DNA from 2 places in the Klebsiella ornithinolytica genome. Region 2 is predicted to be linked to the other one. Evidence: riboswitches for the same ligand, from Rfam matches in the RefSeq annotation. Region 2 holds a riboswitch; the other holds the start of a gene.
The links. A riboswitch is a leader RNA that binds a small molecule or an ion and turns the genes downstream of it on or off. The one in region 2 is predicted to bind thiamine pyrophosphate.
Positions count from the first base shown of each region.

Region 1: linked by a shared signal. The riboswitch ahead of thiC (phosphomethylpyrimidine synthase ThiC) and the one ahead of Q1L34_RS13530 (TenA family protein) in region 2 are both predicted to bind thiamine pyrophosphate.

Region 1 is NZ_CP130153.1:5,268,970-5,276,508, reverse strand. Features, by position in the region: gene Q1L34_RS24950 (sensor domain-containing diguanylate cyclase) at 1-824, opposite strand, end outside; gene thiH (2-iminoacetate synthase ThiH) at 1,131-2,264, opposite strand; gene thiG (thiazole synthase) at 2,261-3,031, opposite strand; gene thiS (sulfur carrier protein ThiS) at 3,033-3,233, opposite strand; gene Q1L34_RS24930 (HesA/MoeB/ThiF family protein) at 3,217-3,972, opposite strand; gene thiE (thiamine phosphate synthase) at 3,965-4,600, opposite strand; gene thiC (phosphomethylpyrimidine synthase ThiC) at 4,600-6,495, opposite strand; TPP riboswitch at 6,581-6,694, opposite strand; gene Q1L34_RS24915 (Rsd/AlgQ family anti-sigma factor) at 6,748-7,245, opposite strand; gene nudC (NAD(+) diphosphatase) at 7,339-7,539, shown strand, end outside.
Region 2 is NZ_CP130153.1:2,802,981-2,810,519, reverse strand. Features, by position in the region: gene Q1L34_RS13545 (ABC transporter substrate-binding protein) at 225-1,160, opposite strand; gene Q1L34_RS13540 (ABC transporter permease) at 1,170-1,910, opposite strand; gene Q1L34_RS13535 (ABC transporter ATP-binding protein) at 1,907-2,635, opposite strand; gene Q1L34_RS13530 (TenA family protein) at 2,632-3,324, opposite strand; TPP riboswitch at 3,391-3,492, opposite strand; gene Q1L34_RS13525 (BamA/TamA family outer membrane protein) at 3,785-4,912, shown strand; gene Q1L34_RS13520 (porin family protein) at 4,930-5,889, shown strand; gene Q1L34_RS13515 (DUF4056 domain-containing protein) at 5,943-7,049, shown strand; gene Q1L34_RS13510 (GGDEF domain-containing protein) at 7,278-7,539, shown strand, end outside.

The DNA of each region.
Region 1 (7,539 bases), 2.5 Mb from region 2:
TCCACGCGGTAGATGACAAACCAGTCTGGATTGGTGAACGAATAATAGTAATACCAGATGCCCTTTTTCTCGTCATACAGCTGACCCTCGGCGCTGGTCATTTTGTCCATGAGATCGTCGCGGACATAGGGTTTAAAAAGCGCGCCGGTATCCGGATGGAGTACGACTTTCCCGTCGCGCTGCACGACGAAAAACTCGCCCTGAACAGGTGCGACCATCTGGCGTAAAGCGTATCCCATTGAGGTCAGATCCAGATGAAATGCGAGGCTGCCTTTGAGCCGGCCTTCCGGTGAGATGACCGGTTTGTAGAGCGTAATGGTCGGATGCTGTGTAAAGAAATCCAGATAGGGACTGGTATAGTGGCTGAACGTGCTGGCCTCCGCCTGTTTGATAAACCACGGTCTGGACTTCGGATCGAAGGCGCGGCTGTTATCATTTTCCAGCACTTCAGGCGCCCGGAGGTAATGGCCCTGGGTATCCGCCAGCGAAATAGAAGAGACGGTTGGCATCAGCTCCTGCAGCTGCATTAATTCCTGCAACCCACCTTGCGGATCGATATTAATGGCCTGATTTAACTTATCGTTGTTCGCAAAGAACTTGGTTGCCCTGGCGAGGATATAATCATTTCCACGCAGCAGCGATTCCGTATAGTTCACGGCCAGGTTATGGGTGAAATTGCGATTAACGTGGTGATAGTCCTCGAGAAAGTTCTGTCTCTGCGTCGTGGTGACGAATACGGCGATCAGCAAAAAGCTGAGTAAAATCCCGGCAAAGCCAATAAGAATTGGCATAGTAAAAGAGAGCTTTCTACTGTGACGAGCCATGTGTTTTAAATCGTTCCAGAAGGTTTTTTCCATGGGAAGAAGCGCAGGATTAGTCGCAATGCCTGGCAAGCGAATCAGATGTTGCCTGGTTAATTATAACTGTGGCCAGCGGGAGGATGGGATTTATCTTCGATCGTGAGAGCTATGAATGCGATGAAGCAGGGCGGAAATGAGGAAGAGAAGTTTCGCCCTGGTCAGCATCCGCTGCTGACCAGGGCAGAATAGAGAAACGGAAATATGACCACAATCTCCCGTTTCTCTCATTACGATCGTCCACGAAGAACGTTTACGACGTTACATTCCTCATCATGATGAGCGGGAAGCGCGTCCCAGCCAGCTATCCCAGTCTTTCCATACCGGCTGCAGTCCGCTGGCTACCAGCGCGCTGGCAACCTCTTCCGGGCGACGGTCATCGTGAGGCGCGAACTGCTCCAGCTCCGGATGGTTATCGGCATACCCGCCGGGCTGCGTTTTCGAAAATGCACTGACGTTGTTGATGGCCAGCGGGATCACCCGATCGCGGAACCAGGGGGATTCACGGGTGGAGAGCGAGAGCTCCACTTCCGGGGCCAGCAGGCGGAAGGCGCAAATGGTTTGCACCAGCTGCCGTTCATCCATTAATGAGGCGGGCTCGATGCCCCCGGCGCAAGGGCGTAATCGCGGAAAGGAGATGGAGTAGCGGCTGCGCCAGTAGCGTTGCTGGAGCCACAGCAGATGTTCCGCCACCATAAAGCAATCCACGCGCCAGCTGTCGGAGAGGCCAATTAATGCGCCAAGGCCAATCTTATCAATTCCCGCCTCTCCAAGCCTGTCCGGCGTATCCAGTCGCCAGAAAAAATCCTGCTTTTTGCCTTTCAGATGATGTTTCGCATACATACTTTCATGATAGGTCTCCTGATAGACCATCACGCCGTCCAGCCCGAGGGTTTTCAGCTCGGCATACTCCGCCATCGCCAGCGGCTGGACCTCCATATGCAGCGAGGCGAACTGGCGGCGAATCGCGGGCAGATGCTGGCGAAAATAGTCCATGCCGACTTTGCTTTGATGTTCGCCGGTCACCAGCAGCAGATGCTCAAAGCCCATTTCGCGGATCGCCGCGCATTCACGGGCAATTTCCACCTCATCCAGAGTCTTGCGCTTGATACGGTTACTCATTGAGAAACCGCAGTAGGTACAATCGTTGGCGCACAGATTAGAGAGATACAGCGGGACATAAAAGCTGACGGTATTACCAAAACGCTGGCGAGTCAGGCGCTGCGCACGCTGCGCCAGCGGCTCCAGATAACCCGCGGCGGCAGGAGAGAGCAGGGCCATCATATCGTCGCGGCTGAGCTGTTTTGCCGCCAGGGCGCGTTCAACGTCGGCGGGGGTTTTACTGTTGATACGCAGGCGAATATCGTCCCAGTCCAGCTGCCGCCAGCGGTCAGTGAAGGTATTCATACCAGCGCCTCCAGAAAGCCGGTCAGTGGGCTGGTGGCCTGCGCCTGCGCGCTGCGCGTCCCCGGGCCAGCCTGTCGCGCCAGCAATCCGGCATCAATCGCCAGGCGGAAAGCCCGGGCCATGGTGACCGGGTCGTCGGCGACGGCGATGGCGGTATTCACCAGTACCGCGTCGGCACCCATTTCCAGCGCCTGAGCTGCATGGCTCGGCACGCCAATACCGGCATCAACCACCACAGGTACCGTGGCCTGCTCGATAATAATTTCCAGCATCGCTCTGGTTTCCAGCCCCTGGTTGGAACCGATCGGCGCGCCGAGTGGCATCACCGCCGCGCAGCCCGCCTCTTCCAGACGCTTGCACAGTACCGGATCGGCGCCGCAGTAGGGCAGCACCACAAAGCCTTCCCGTACCAGAATTTCTGCCGCTTTCAGCGTTTCAATCGGATCGGGGAGCAGCCAGCGCGCGTCCGGATGGATTTCCAGCTTCAGCCAGTGGGTACCCAGCGCTTCCCGCGCCAGACGGGCGGCAAATACGGCTTCTTCTGCCGTTTTGGCCCCGGAGGTATTGGGCAGCAGGCTCACGCCAGCCGCCAGTAGCGGTGCGAGGATAGCGTCATTATGCTGACGTAAATCGACGCGCTTCATTGCCAGCGTCACCAGCTGACTGCCGGAGGCGCGAATGGCCTCCACCATCACGTCGGGAGCGGCGAATTTACCGGTACCGGTGAAAAGATGTGATTCAAATGTTTTATCCGCAATACGTAACATGTCAGCCTCCGGCGATAACCTGAAAAAGCAGGATTTGGTCGCCTTCCTGCAGAAGATGGTGTTCCCACCGCTCGCGCGGCAGGATGTGTTGATTGAGCGCCAGCGCGACGCCCGGCTGATGCTGTTCCAGCTGAGTGAGCAGGGCGGCGACGGATGTCGCTTCGGCGCACTGCAACGGTTCATCGTTAAACCACACCTGCATGCTGCCCTCCACATACTGGACAACCCTGAGCCCGCTGTAATGCAAGTGCGCGCCAGCTGCTGGTGCGGGCATCGAACAACCGCAAAGTATTACGCGGCGTTGCCATGCCGCTGAGCAGCTTGATAGCCTCCAGCGCCTGCAGGGTACCCATCATGCCGACTACCGGGCCGATAATGCCCGCCGTACGACAGTTGCGTTCGGGTTCGTTAGCATCCGGCCACAGGCAGCGATAGCAGCCCTGTTCCCACGGCGGCGTCAGTACCATCAGCTGGCCTCCCAGCCCGACGGCGCTGGCGGTAATCAACGGTGTTGCAAGGGCGACGCAGGCGGCATTGATCGCCTGGCGGGTCACCATATTATCGGTGCAATCCAGTACCACATCGGCCTTCGCCACTTCATCCAGCAGGGCCTTTCCGCCTAACCGCTGCTTCAGCGCAATCAGTCCAATTTGCGGGTTGAGACGAGCGAGCCTTGCTCTGGCGGCCGTGGTTTTGGGTTGCGCGATATCATCGCTGGTGAACAGAATTTGCCGCTGTAGGTTGCTGACGTGCACGTCGTCGTCATCGGCCAGCACCAGCGTGCCGACACCGGCCCCGGCCAGGTACAGCGCAGCAGGCGAGCCCAGCCCGCCGAGACCGACGATCAATACCCGGCTGGCCAGCAGCTTTTGCTGCCCTTCGATGGCGATATCCTCCAGCAGCAGCTGGCGGCTATAGCGCATAAAATCATTGTCATTCATCACCGGCTCCCGCGATCGTCAGCAGTTGCGCGGTAGCCTGCTGCCAGTCCGCCGCCTGGGTGATTGCGCTGACCACGGCAATGCTGCCAACGCCGGTACCCAGTACCGCCGGCGCGCGTTCGAGGCTGATGCCGCCGATCGCCACCGTCGGATAATCTTCCAGACGCTGGATATGGCGGGCAAGCTGTTCCAGCCCCTGAGGGGCGGAAGGCATCTGTTTGGTTTGCGTAGGAAAAACGTGGCCCAGGGCGATATAGGAGGGGCGTGCGGCCAGCGCAACGTCGATCTCCATATCGTCATGGGTCGAGACCCCAAGACGCAGGCCGGCGTTGCGGATCGCGCTCAGGTCCGTCGTTTCCAGGTCCTCCTGGCCCAGATGCACGCCGTAGGCCTGATGCTTAATGGCCAGCTGCCAGTAGTCGTTGATAAACAGCCGGGCATGATATTGACGACCGAGCGCGATAGCGGCGATCACATCGTCCTCAACGTCGCTGTCGCGCTTATCTTTGATGCGCAGCTGAAGGGTACGCACGCCGGCTTTCAGCAGGCGCTCAATCCATACCACGCTATCAACAACCGGATAGAGGCCTAAACGGAACGGGACGGACGGAAAATCGGGTTGATACATCAGGCTTGCTCCTTACGTAAATAGATTTCGCCGCCGCGAGCGCGGAAGTTCTGCGACATATCGGCCATTCCGCTTTCGATATCCTGGCGGGCGGCGTAGTCGCGCACTTCCTGGCTGATTTTCATTGAACAGAATTTGGGTCCGCACATGGAGCAGAAGTGGGCGACTTTTCCCGACTCCTGCGGCAGGGTTTCATCGTGCCAGGCGCGGGCGGTGAACGGGTCGAGGGCGAGGTTGAACTGATCCTCCCAGCGGAACTCAAAACGCGCTTTGGACATGGCGTTATCGCGGATCTGCGCCCCGGGATGGCCTTTGGCGAGGTCGGCGGCGTGGGCGGCGATTTTGTAGGTAATCAGCCCCTGCTTCACGTCCTCTTTATTCGGCAGCCCGAGGTGCTCTTTCGGCGTGACGTAGCAGAGCATCGCGCAGCCAAACCAGCCGATCATCGCGGCGCCAATGCCGGAGGTGAAGTGATCGTAGCCGGGAGCGATATCGGTGGTTAACGGCCCGAGGGTATAGAACGGCGCTTCGTGACAGTGCTCCAGCTCTTCGGTCATGTTGCGGCGGATCATCTGCATCGGCACGTGACCCGGGCCTTCAATCATCACCTGCACGTCGTACTCCCAGGCGATTTTCGTCAGCTCGCCTAAGGTTCGCAGCTCGGCAAACTGCGCTTCATCGTTGGCGTCCTGGATCGAACCCGGGCGCAGACCGTCGCCGAGCGAAAGCGAAACGTCATAGGCGGCGCAGATTTCACAAATTTCGCGGAAGTGCTGATAGAGGAAGTTTTCCTGATGGTGAGACAGGCACCATTTCGCCATGATCGAACCGCCGCGGGAGACAATACCGGTGAGGCGTCTGGCGGTCAGCGGCACGTAGCGCAACAGGACGCCGGCGTGGATGGTGAAGTAGTCAACGCCTTGCTCCGCCTGTTCCAGCAGGGTGTCGCGAAAGGCTTCCCAGCTCAGGTCTTCGGCAATGCCGTTGACCTTTTCCAGCGCCTGATAGATCGGCACCGTACCGATAGGCACCGGACTGTTGCGCAGGATCCACTCGCGGGTTTCGTGGATATAGCGGCCGGTGGAGAGATCCATCACCGTATCCGCTCCCCAGCGGGTTGACCACACCAGCTTTTCGACCTCCTCCTCAATGGACGAGGTGACGGCGGAGTTGCCGATATTGGCGTTAACTTTGACCAGAAAATTACGGCCGATGATCATCGGCTCCGACTCGGGATGGTTAATATTGGCGGGAATAATGGCGCGCCCGGCAGCCACCTCGTCGCGGACAAACTCCGGCGTGATGTTGTCCGGCAGATGGGCGCCGAACCCTTCTCCCGGGTGCTGGTGGCGCAGCACTTCGCTACGAATGCGCTCGCGGCCCATATTTTCGCGGAGGGCGATAAACTCCATCTCCGGCGTGACGAGGCCCCGGCGGGCGTAGTGGAGCTGAGTCACGCGGCGGCCGGCTCTGGCCCGCTTTGGCGTCAGCAGGCGGCTGAAGCGCAGCCCGTCAAGGCCGTCATCAGCCAGGCGTTGCTGGGAGTAAGCGGAGCTGCGATGGCTCAGCGGTTCGCTATCGTTACGCGCGTCAATCCACGGCTGGCGCAGCTTTGCCAGACCCTGGTGGACATCGATCGGGATATTGGGGTCGCCGTAGGGACCGGAGGTATCGTACACCGGGATCGCTTCGTTATCTTCATAGCGCGGATTTTCTTTGCCGCCGCCGATAAGCGTGGGGCTAAGCTGGATTTCACGCATCGGGACGCGAATATCATCCTGCGAACCCTGAATGTAGATACGCTGCGAGTTGGGGAAGGCCGAGCCTTCAAGCGTGTCGATAAAACGCTGAGCGCGTTCGCGCTGCTGTCGGCGGGTCAGTTTTTCTGTAGACATAGCTCATTCCAGATGAAAAGGAGATGGCTTGTCAGACGACGGATGGAGTAACAGATGCGTTTGGTCCCTGAGGGACGGCCGCTCTTTGCAGTTTACTCTTGTTCCCTTCGCAGGTATTAGCCTGATCAGGTTCCGCGGATCCCGAATTAACGGTCTCAGCCTTTTCCAGTGTGGAAAATAGGCACTCCGACAAGATAACGCTCCCTCCGCAGAGGGAGAATGTCTGTAAATTACTCGTTAACGGTTCACAACTCAAGCAGTCGGCGCGATATTGTCGCTGACGTTGTCCCGCAGGTTGTACGAAATGGCGAGGGCGATCAGCTTATCTTCCAGCGCAAAGCGGGCTTCCAGCGCTTCGCCGATATCGGACAACGCCTGCTGGAACTCAAGATAATTATCATGATCGATAGCATTTTCGAGGCAGGAGTCGTAGTAATCCATAATTTGCTGGGTATTGGCTTCCAGCTGCGGATAGAGTCTGGTGGCCGCCAAAAGTGGCGTATCACCTTCCATTTCGCCAAGAATACGTTCATAAATACTAAAATGGCCGGAGGAGAGGTAATCCACCAGGCTTTGGCAAAAGCTATCCAGCGCCTTTTCGTTAAGCCGCATAAAGGATTCTTTTCCTGGTTTCAGGCCAACCAGCTTGTAGTAAGCGACGAGCAAATGCTTACGTACATGCAGCCAGCGATCGACCAGTTCATTACTGCCTCCAACACGTTCCGTTAGGTTTTCCAGCTGGTTTAACATGGTTGACTCCGCAAGATTAAGAAAATAACGTTGCTCACCAAAATGTAAATATAATGTTAAAAGTGCCAGTAAAACGAAGGTAGTGCAATAGATATGGATCGTATTATTGAAAAATTAGATCGCGGCTGGTGGATCGTCAGTCACGAACAAAAATTATGGTTACCCGACGGGGAATTACCACATGGCGAAGCGGTAAATTTCAATCTTGTCGGCCAGCACGCACTGCATATTGGCGAATGGCAAGGCGACGCGGTGTGGATGGTGCGCCAGGATCGTCGGCATGATATGGGATCG
Region 2 (7,539 bases):
ACAATATATGGCTTTTTAAATCGTCATTCAATGTTTTATTTATTGAGGTATTTTTACGTTATTTTTACACAACGAAAATCAATGGTAATGCTTTGATTTATATGATTTATTTAAAGTGTTATAAAACCATTAAAAGTGTAATTCTTAGTGAGGGAAAGCGCCGGGTTTTATTACCGCTTCGCTAAAGTAGCTGACGGAAATTCTTCCGTCAGCCGTATGGTTACTCAATCCAGTTCGACCGCATAATGAGTTAAAGGTGTGATTTTTTTAACCAACTTGTTGTTATATAAAAACTGTTCATAAGCTTCGTAGCGGGCCTTATCCAGCGCCGCGGGATGGGCGGCAAACAGGGGGGCCGTCTGCTGCCAGGCCTGCTGGTTCAGCTCGGTATTCAGCTCCGGATGAGCGGCGGCAAAAGCCTGCCAGGTTTCCTGCGGATGCGCGCGCAGATAGGCCACTCCCTCCTGCAGCGCGACGAGGAACTTTTTGATTTTGGCCGCATGAATTTCATCGCGGTTGGCGACAATCACCAGCTCGTCGTAGGCCGGAACGCCGAAATCTTCGACATTCATCACCTGCGGATCTTTACCCTGCAGCTTGAGCTCCAGCGCTTCAATATTACGATAGCCGCCAATCACCGCATCAACCTGGCCGGCCAGCAGGGCGCTGGTCAACTGGAAATTGACGTTAATCAGCTTGATGCTTTGCGGATCGATATGGTCATGTTGCGCCATAGTCGCCAGCGTAGCCTGCTCGATACCGCTAACCGAATAGCCGACTTTTTTCCCTTTCAGATCCGCGGGGGTTTTGATGCGCTTATCCAGAGCGATGATCGTGTTCAACGGCGAGTTAATCAACGTACCGACCCGCACCAGCGGCAGCCCCTCATCGGCGAAAAAGTGCACCTGCGGCTGATAGGTGATAGCCAGATCCGCCTGGCCGGCGGCCACCAGACGCGGCGGCAGGGCCGGGTCAGACGGCGGGACAATCTTCACGTCCAGGCCCTGCGCTTTAAAGGCGCCAATCTGTTCCGCCACCATAATCGGCGCATGGTCCGGGTTAATATACCAGTCCAGCACCAGGGTCAGCTTCTCGTTGGCCATCGCCTGTCCGCTGATAAGCGCGGTTAATGTGATGGCGGTGAAAACGGGTTTATGCATGATTATTCCTTATTCCGGTGTCCAGTTGATCAGCCGGTGTAATAGAGCATCCACTGCCAGCCATAGCAGAATGGTCAGCAGCACTAAAATAAACAGCGCCGCAAAGCAGACATCGGTTTGCATGCGCGCATTAGCATTGAGCATCACATAGCCCAGTCCTTCGGCAGAACCGACCCATTCGCCGATGATCGCGCCGATTGGCGCTACGGCCGCGGCCATGCGCAGGCCGGAACCCAGCGCCGGCAGGGCGGCCATCAGGCGAACATGTCGCAGCTGCGCCCCTGACGAGGCGCCCATCGTACGCGCCAGATCGAGGTAGTCGTGATTGACCCGCCGCAGGCCGTCAAAAAATGCCGACGTCACGGGGAAGAAAATCACCAGAACCGCCATCATCACTTTGGCGCTCATCCCGAAGCCAAACCACAGCACCAGCAGCGGGGCGAGGGCGAAAACCGGAATCGCCTGACTGGTCAGCACCAGCGGCATCAGCCAGCGCTGTAGGCGCGGCGAGATCATCATACACAGGGCCAACACCACGCCGAGCAGTACCCCGAGAGTCAGGCCGCTGAGGATCTCGCTCAAAGTAACCAGCGTGTGCCAGCTCAGCCAGCTGCGGTTGTTCCACAGGGCGGCGGCCACCGCCGATGGCGACGGCAGCAGGAACGCCGGAATGCCGCTGTTACTGAGCAGCCACCAAAACACCAGCAGGCCGCAGAACACCACGCCGCCGCGGAAAAGTTTCCCTCTCATCCGTTGGCCCTCATCAACTGTTGCAGTAGCGCGGCTTGTCCCCTCAGCAGCGCCGGATCGTCCGGCGCCCGCGGCGGTTTCCCCGTCAGATGATGGGAGTCATCAATGCCGCCGGGCGGCGGCGAGAGCACCAGCAGGCGATGGCTGAGCCGGCAGGCTTCCATCGGATCGTGGGTAATCAACACCACCGTACGCTGAGTCAGCAGTTCCGCTGCCAGCGTCTGGATACGCGTGCGGGTAAGGGTGTCCAGCGCCGAAAAAGGCTCATCCATTAACACGATCGGCCGATCTTCATACAGCGTGCGCGCCAGCGCCGCCCGCTGACGCATGCCGCCGGAGAGCGACGCCGGACGATCGTCGGCGCAGTGGCTGAGTCCCACCTGCTCTAATAACCTCGCAACCCGCTGCCGATCGACGCGCTCTCCGCGCAGGCGGGCGCCAAGCGCTACATTGTCGCGCACGCTTAGCCACGGATAGAGCAGGTCCTTTTGCCCCATCCAGGCCAGACGAGGGGCCAGCGGGCGACCGTCGCTGGCCTGAACCTGACCGTGAGTGGGGGCGGCCAGTCCGGCGATAATTCGCAGCAGGCTGGTTTTGCCGGCACCGCTGGCGCCCAGCAGCGAAATCCACTGTTCAGCGGGAATATCAAACGACAACTTGTCAAAAATGACCCGTGAGCCGAAGCGCAGACTTAATTCCCGCACCGCGATAGTCGGAGCCGTCACTGAGCGACCGCCGCGGCATTCAGTCCCATCTGCCAGAAGTTGGCTTCCAGACGGGTGGCGGTGGTGAAGATGGCACCCAGCTCTGCGATGCGCGATTCGGCGCCGCGCTGCTGCCAGACACGCTCCAGCAGGCCGATAGCCGCCGTGACACCGTCGAGATAGCCCGCATCGCCGTAGTTACGGATCCAGGAGGCATAGGGGTTGTCGGTGAGCCGGGTGGCCGGATTGTGGAGCAGTCCGAGGCCGATTTCCGCATAGCCAGCCACGCAGGGCATCAGCGCCACCAGCAGATCGAGCGCATCGCCGGAATGACCGATATCCAGCACGTAGCGGGTGTAGTTTACCGTCTCCGGCGCTTCGCTTTCGGCGGCCATTGTCGCTTCGTCCAGCCCCCAGCCCGCGCAATAGCCGACGTGCAGCGGCAGTTCGCCAAGAATCGCGTTCATTGAGGCGGCCGCGGCGCGCATCTCCGGGAGCGTGCGCAGTTTGCTGACCAGCAGGGCATAGCTACGGGCAAAGTGGATCAGGAACAGGTAGTCCTGAGTCAGATAGCGTCGGAAGGCGCGTTCGGGCAAGGTACCGTCGGCAAGCTGGCGGAGAAAAGGATGGGCAACGTACTGTTCCCAGTCGCCTCCCGCCTGCTGGCGCAGACGACCATAAATACCCTGGGTAAAGATCGGCAGAATCACAGGACCTCCTGATTACGGGGGAGATCCGGGTGTGCGGAAGTATGAACAGGCAATGGCGGTAAACTGGCAAAATTGCCGACCCGTCCCTTCGCTGGCATGACCCAGATCAGGTTCAAAGGGTTCGGCTTACGCCATCTCAGCCCTCACGGGACACCCCTCGGTTGCGCCATGTTATACGGCATTCACTTTTTGATTACAATCCCGGCCGCGGGCGAATTGGTATCTGAATATGTGACACCGTCACTTACCATGATGGCTAAAAACTCAGCGCCAGCATATTTTCGCCGTAGACCATTGGCTTTCTATGCGTTTTTAACTGGCTAATTTGTCCAGAATTAAAAAAAACCGCCGGCCGAAAATTGGTAGTTCATGGCACCATAGGATATATTTTCATTACCATGAAACCCATTATTCTTCAGCCACATGGGCATTCAGAACCCATCACGGCGCCGGAGAGTGCATGAAGTTTTCGCTACCGACCTTATTGCTGGCGCTCATCGTGCCACTTTCCCTTCCCGCCGTTGGCGCCGATCTGTTCGATCCCGAAGATGGCATGCTGGATATGAGCCGCTATCTCCAGGATAACCAGTACGGGTTTCTTCCGGTGCCTGTGGTGATAACCGAGCCGGCGGTGGGCTACGGCGGGGGGCTGTTTGGTCTCTTTTTGCACGGTAAAGGGACGCGGGATGGCGATCATTTTATTCCGCCGCCGATCACCGCTTTTGGCGGCGGTGGAACGCAGAACGGGACCTGGTTTATCGGCGGCGGCCACCGGCATACCTGGAATAATGACCGTATCCGCTATCTGCTGCTGCTGGGCTACGCCAATATTAAACTGGATATCTATTCCGACGGATTGACCAGTTTTAACAAAAATACCGCTATCCATTCGCAGACCCGCGGCTATGGCGGTCTGCAAAAACTGCTGTTTCGCGTAGGCGACACGCCGGTATTTGTCGGGGCCTCTCAGGTGTATGCGAAAACCGACGTTTCCGCCGATAACCCGGTCGTTAATCGGGTATGGCAGCAGGTGCTGGGTCAGGAGAGTGCATCATCGGCGCTGGGCGTGGTGGCGGAATATGACACTACGGATAATTTTTTCTATCCTGAGAAGGGGTTATCGGTACAAAGCGAATATCGATTTTTCCGTTCATTGTTAGGTGGCGACTATCATTACGATCAGTTCTCTGTCGATGGGAAATACTATATCCCGCTCAGTCGCACGCTGACGCTCGCCGTGGCTGGCAACTATCAGTCGTTGACCCACCATGATAAGCGCCTGACGCCAATGGCTCGCCCTTATATCGAATTACGCGGGATTTCTCGTTACCGCTATCAGGGGGATTATGTCAGTACGGCGCAGACCCAGCTTGCCTGGGAATTTCAGCCGCGCTGGATCCTGCAAGGGTTCGTCGGTATCGGCAGCGCCGCTGACGAGGCCCATTCATTGTGGGAGCAAACCGAAGTGGCGTGGGGGACAGGGTTTCGCTACCTGATAGCGCGCCAGTATGGATTACATACGGGGATTGATATTGCCTTCAGCGAACATGAACAGGCGCTTTATTTTAATGTAGGTTCCGGACTTTAAGGTCAGATGAGAAAAAAATGAGATGGACTAAAACCGTACTTACGTTGTTGTTAACGTCGGGCACCGCCTGGGGGGCCAGCACGACCGACAGTTCCGGCAGCAGTAACGACAGCTATTTTCCGATTTGGGGTGATGAGGCAAGGGCGCGTGGATACTCCATTCCGCTGCCTTTCGGGGTCAATTTAAGCTATATGAACATTCGCCAGGATATCCTGGTCGACAGTATCTCTTTTTCCGGACTGAAGCTCGGGAACCACCCGATACCGAGCGATATGTTCGCTATCGATGCCGGACACACGCGACAAAAGAGCAAGACCGAGAACCTGCGTCTGGATATGTGGGTGTTTCCTTTCTTAAATATCTACGGCATCGCCGGGCATACCAGCGGATCGTCGTTATCAAAAGTCTCCGTTGACGCCGATCCCTCAAAATATACCGGGATCGACCGGATTATTGCCGGATCCGTGCATCGGCTCCATGAAAACGGACAGCTGCAGGATATTGATTTTGCGCTCGATTTTAAAGGCACCACCTGGGGAACCGGGTTTACCCTCGCCGGCGGCTATGGCAACTGGTTCGGCCTGATCGATACCAACTATACCCGTACCGACTTCGATATTCTTGACGGTAAAATCTCGGCCACCACCGTGTCGCCGCGCATTGGCTATCGCTTTAATTTGCAAGGTATCGCCGGCCCGTCAAACTTAAGTATCTGGGTGGGCAGTATGTACCAGAACGTACAGCAGGAGTTCAAAGGCAATCTCTCCGATCTGCATATGCCGCCGGAACTCCAGCCGCTTATTGCTGCGGTTAATAAAGACGATCAGGGCAAGTTTGACGTGAAGCAGCGGCTCTCTTCTCCGTGGAACATGCTGGTGGGCGCGCAATATGAAATTACGCAGAACTTTAACGTCTTAACCGAGTTTGGTTTTAACGAACGTAATAGCTTCTTTGTTGCCGGAGAATACCGTTTTTAACCTCGCAAAATGCCGCCTGCGAGCGTCCGTTTTATGTCCTGGAGACGATGTTAATGCGTAATGGCTTGTTATTTTTGCTGGCGGCCGCGTTCTCGGTGTGCGCGAAGGATCCGGTATTACCGGTCGTTCCCACTCCCCGGGTCAAACCGGTGGTCAGCCAGCTGGCGCCGCCGGAATCGCTTCGTCCGTGCTGTGCTTTTGGCTATGATCTGCATGTCAGAGCGATTGGGGTGCCGATCCCGGTCTATCAAATTGGTAATGTCCTGACGCTCGATACGTTGGGTAAGCATCGTTACAACGACAGCGCGCTGGGGGCGGTAAAAAATCTTGTCGGGCTGAGTGAAGAGGAAAACGGGCTGATCTATACCCGTCGCGGCGGGTTTATCGATATCGCCCACGTGCGCGATACGGCGGATAACACTTTTTATCTCTTCTCCCGCATTTACCCGAATCTTGGACAGGCGGGGCGCATTTTCTACAGCGAGGAGCTGGGCGTCAGACGGATCCAGCTCAATGCTTTTATGCCGCCGGCTTCCCTGTCCCGACGCTATGAGATTGCCGCCTGGCTCGCAGGCCGTCTGGCCTATGAACTTGCGCAATGGCATGAAATTGCGCAGTGGAATGGTTTCCAGTCAGTTCCCGGTTTTTCGGAGGAAATCTCCGCCTTTTCCCCGGAAGATCTCTATTCGAATCTGCTGGGGGCACGGCTGGCCATCAGCGTCATTTTGCACGGCCATGCCGGTTCGGTTGACGACTATAACCGGGCGATGGACGTCGCGCTGAAAAAGGTGTTGGTGAAGCTGATGGTGGCTCCGCGCAGTGAAACGGAAAGTATGTTTCGCAAGCTGGATGGCGACTGGTGGAACAGCCAGCGTCGGGTTCCGGATAAATTTCTGGTGCTCAAACGCAATTACGATATGAGCGACGATCGGCTTCCGACGCCGGTCCCGTTCGAGAGGACGACGCCCTGGCGGTTAACTCTGCCGCAGACGGTGGACGGCTTTTCGCTCGCAGAACTTGGTCAGTTGCAAATTCATCCGGGGCAGGACATGCAGATGCTGCCAGTGCCGGAGACCTTCTATACCCCCGGGCAGTTCCAGGGACTGGCCGATCGCGCCGAACGGGCGGATCAAACCCAGCTTGAGCGTATCGAGAAATAACTCAGGAACGGCGAGCGCCGGGGAGAATGCCCGGCTTCTGTCAGCGGCAGCGCCGTTTTGCTTTCCCGGTACACTTTCCATAATCAAAAAGGAACTATACTTCCGGCGTCTCCATCTCGTGTCTGAACTTTCGACGTCATTTCATTAGCTTATTAGCCTACGCCGTTGGGCCATATTGGCGATGAGCGCGTTGTTCAGAAGCGTGGTGCCTGTTCGCTGGAGGGCTGCATGTTATTAAAAGAGTTAATGATTTTTGATTTATTAAGCACCCCTGTTTGGGTGGTTCATCCTTTTAAAGAAGCAGTCGTCTATTGTAATCAGGCTTCCAGAACCCTCAGCGGAGCGATGTCGCTGGATGAAATGCGCAAAGGTACGCTCTCCAGCTGCCCGGAACGCAGCCTGCAGAATTATCTGTACTACTTCAAAAATATTGCTGAAGTATTCGAAGTGTGGACGATTCAAACCCCGGAAGGTCTGAGTCCGGTTTATT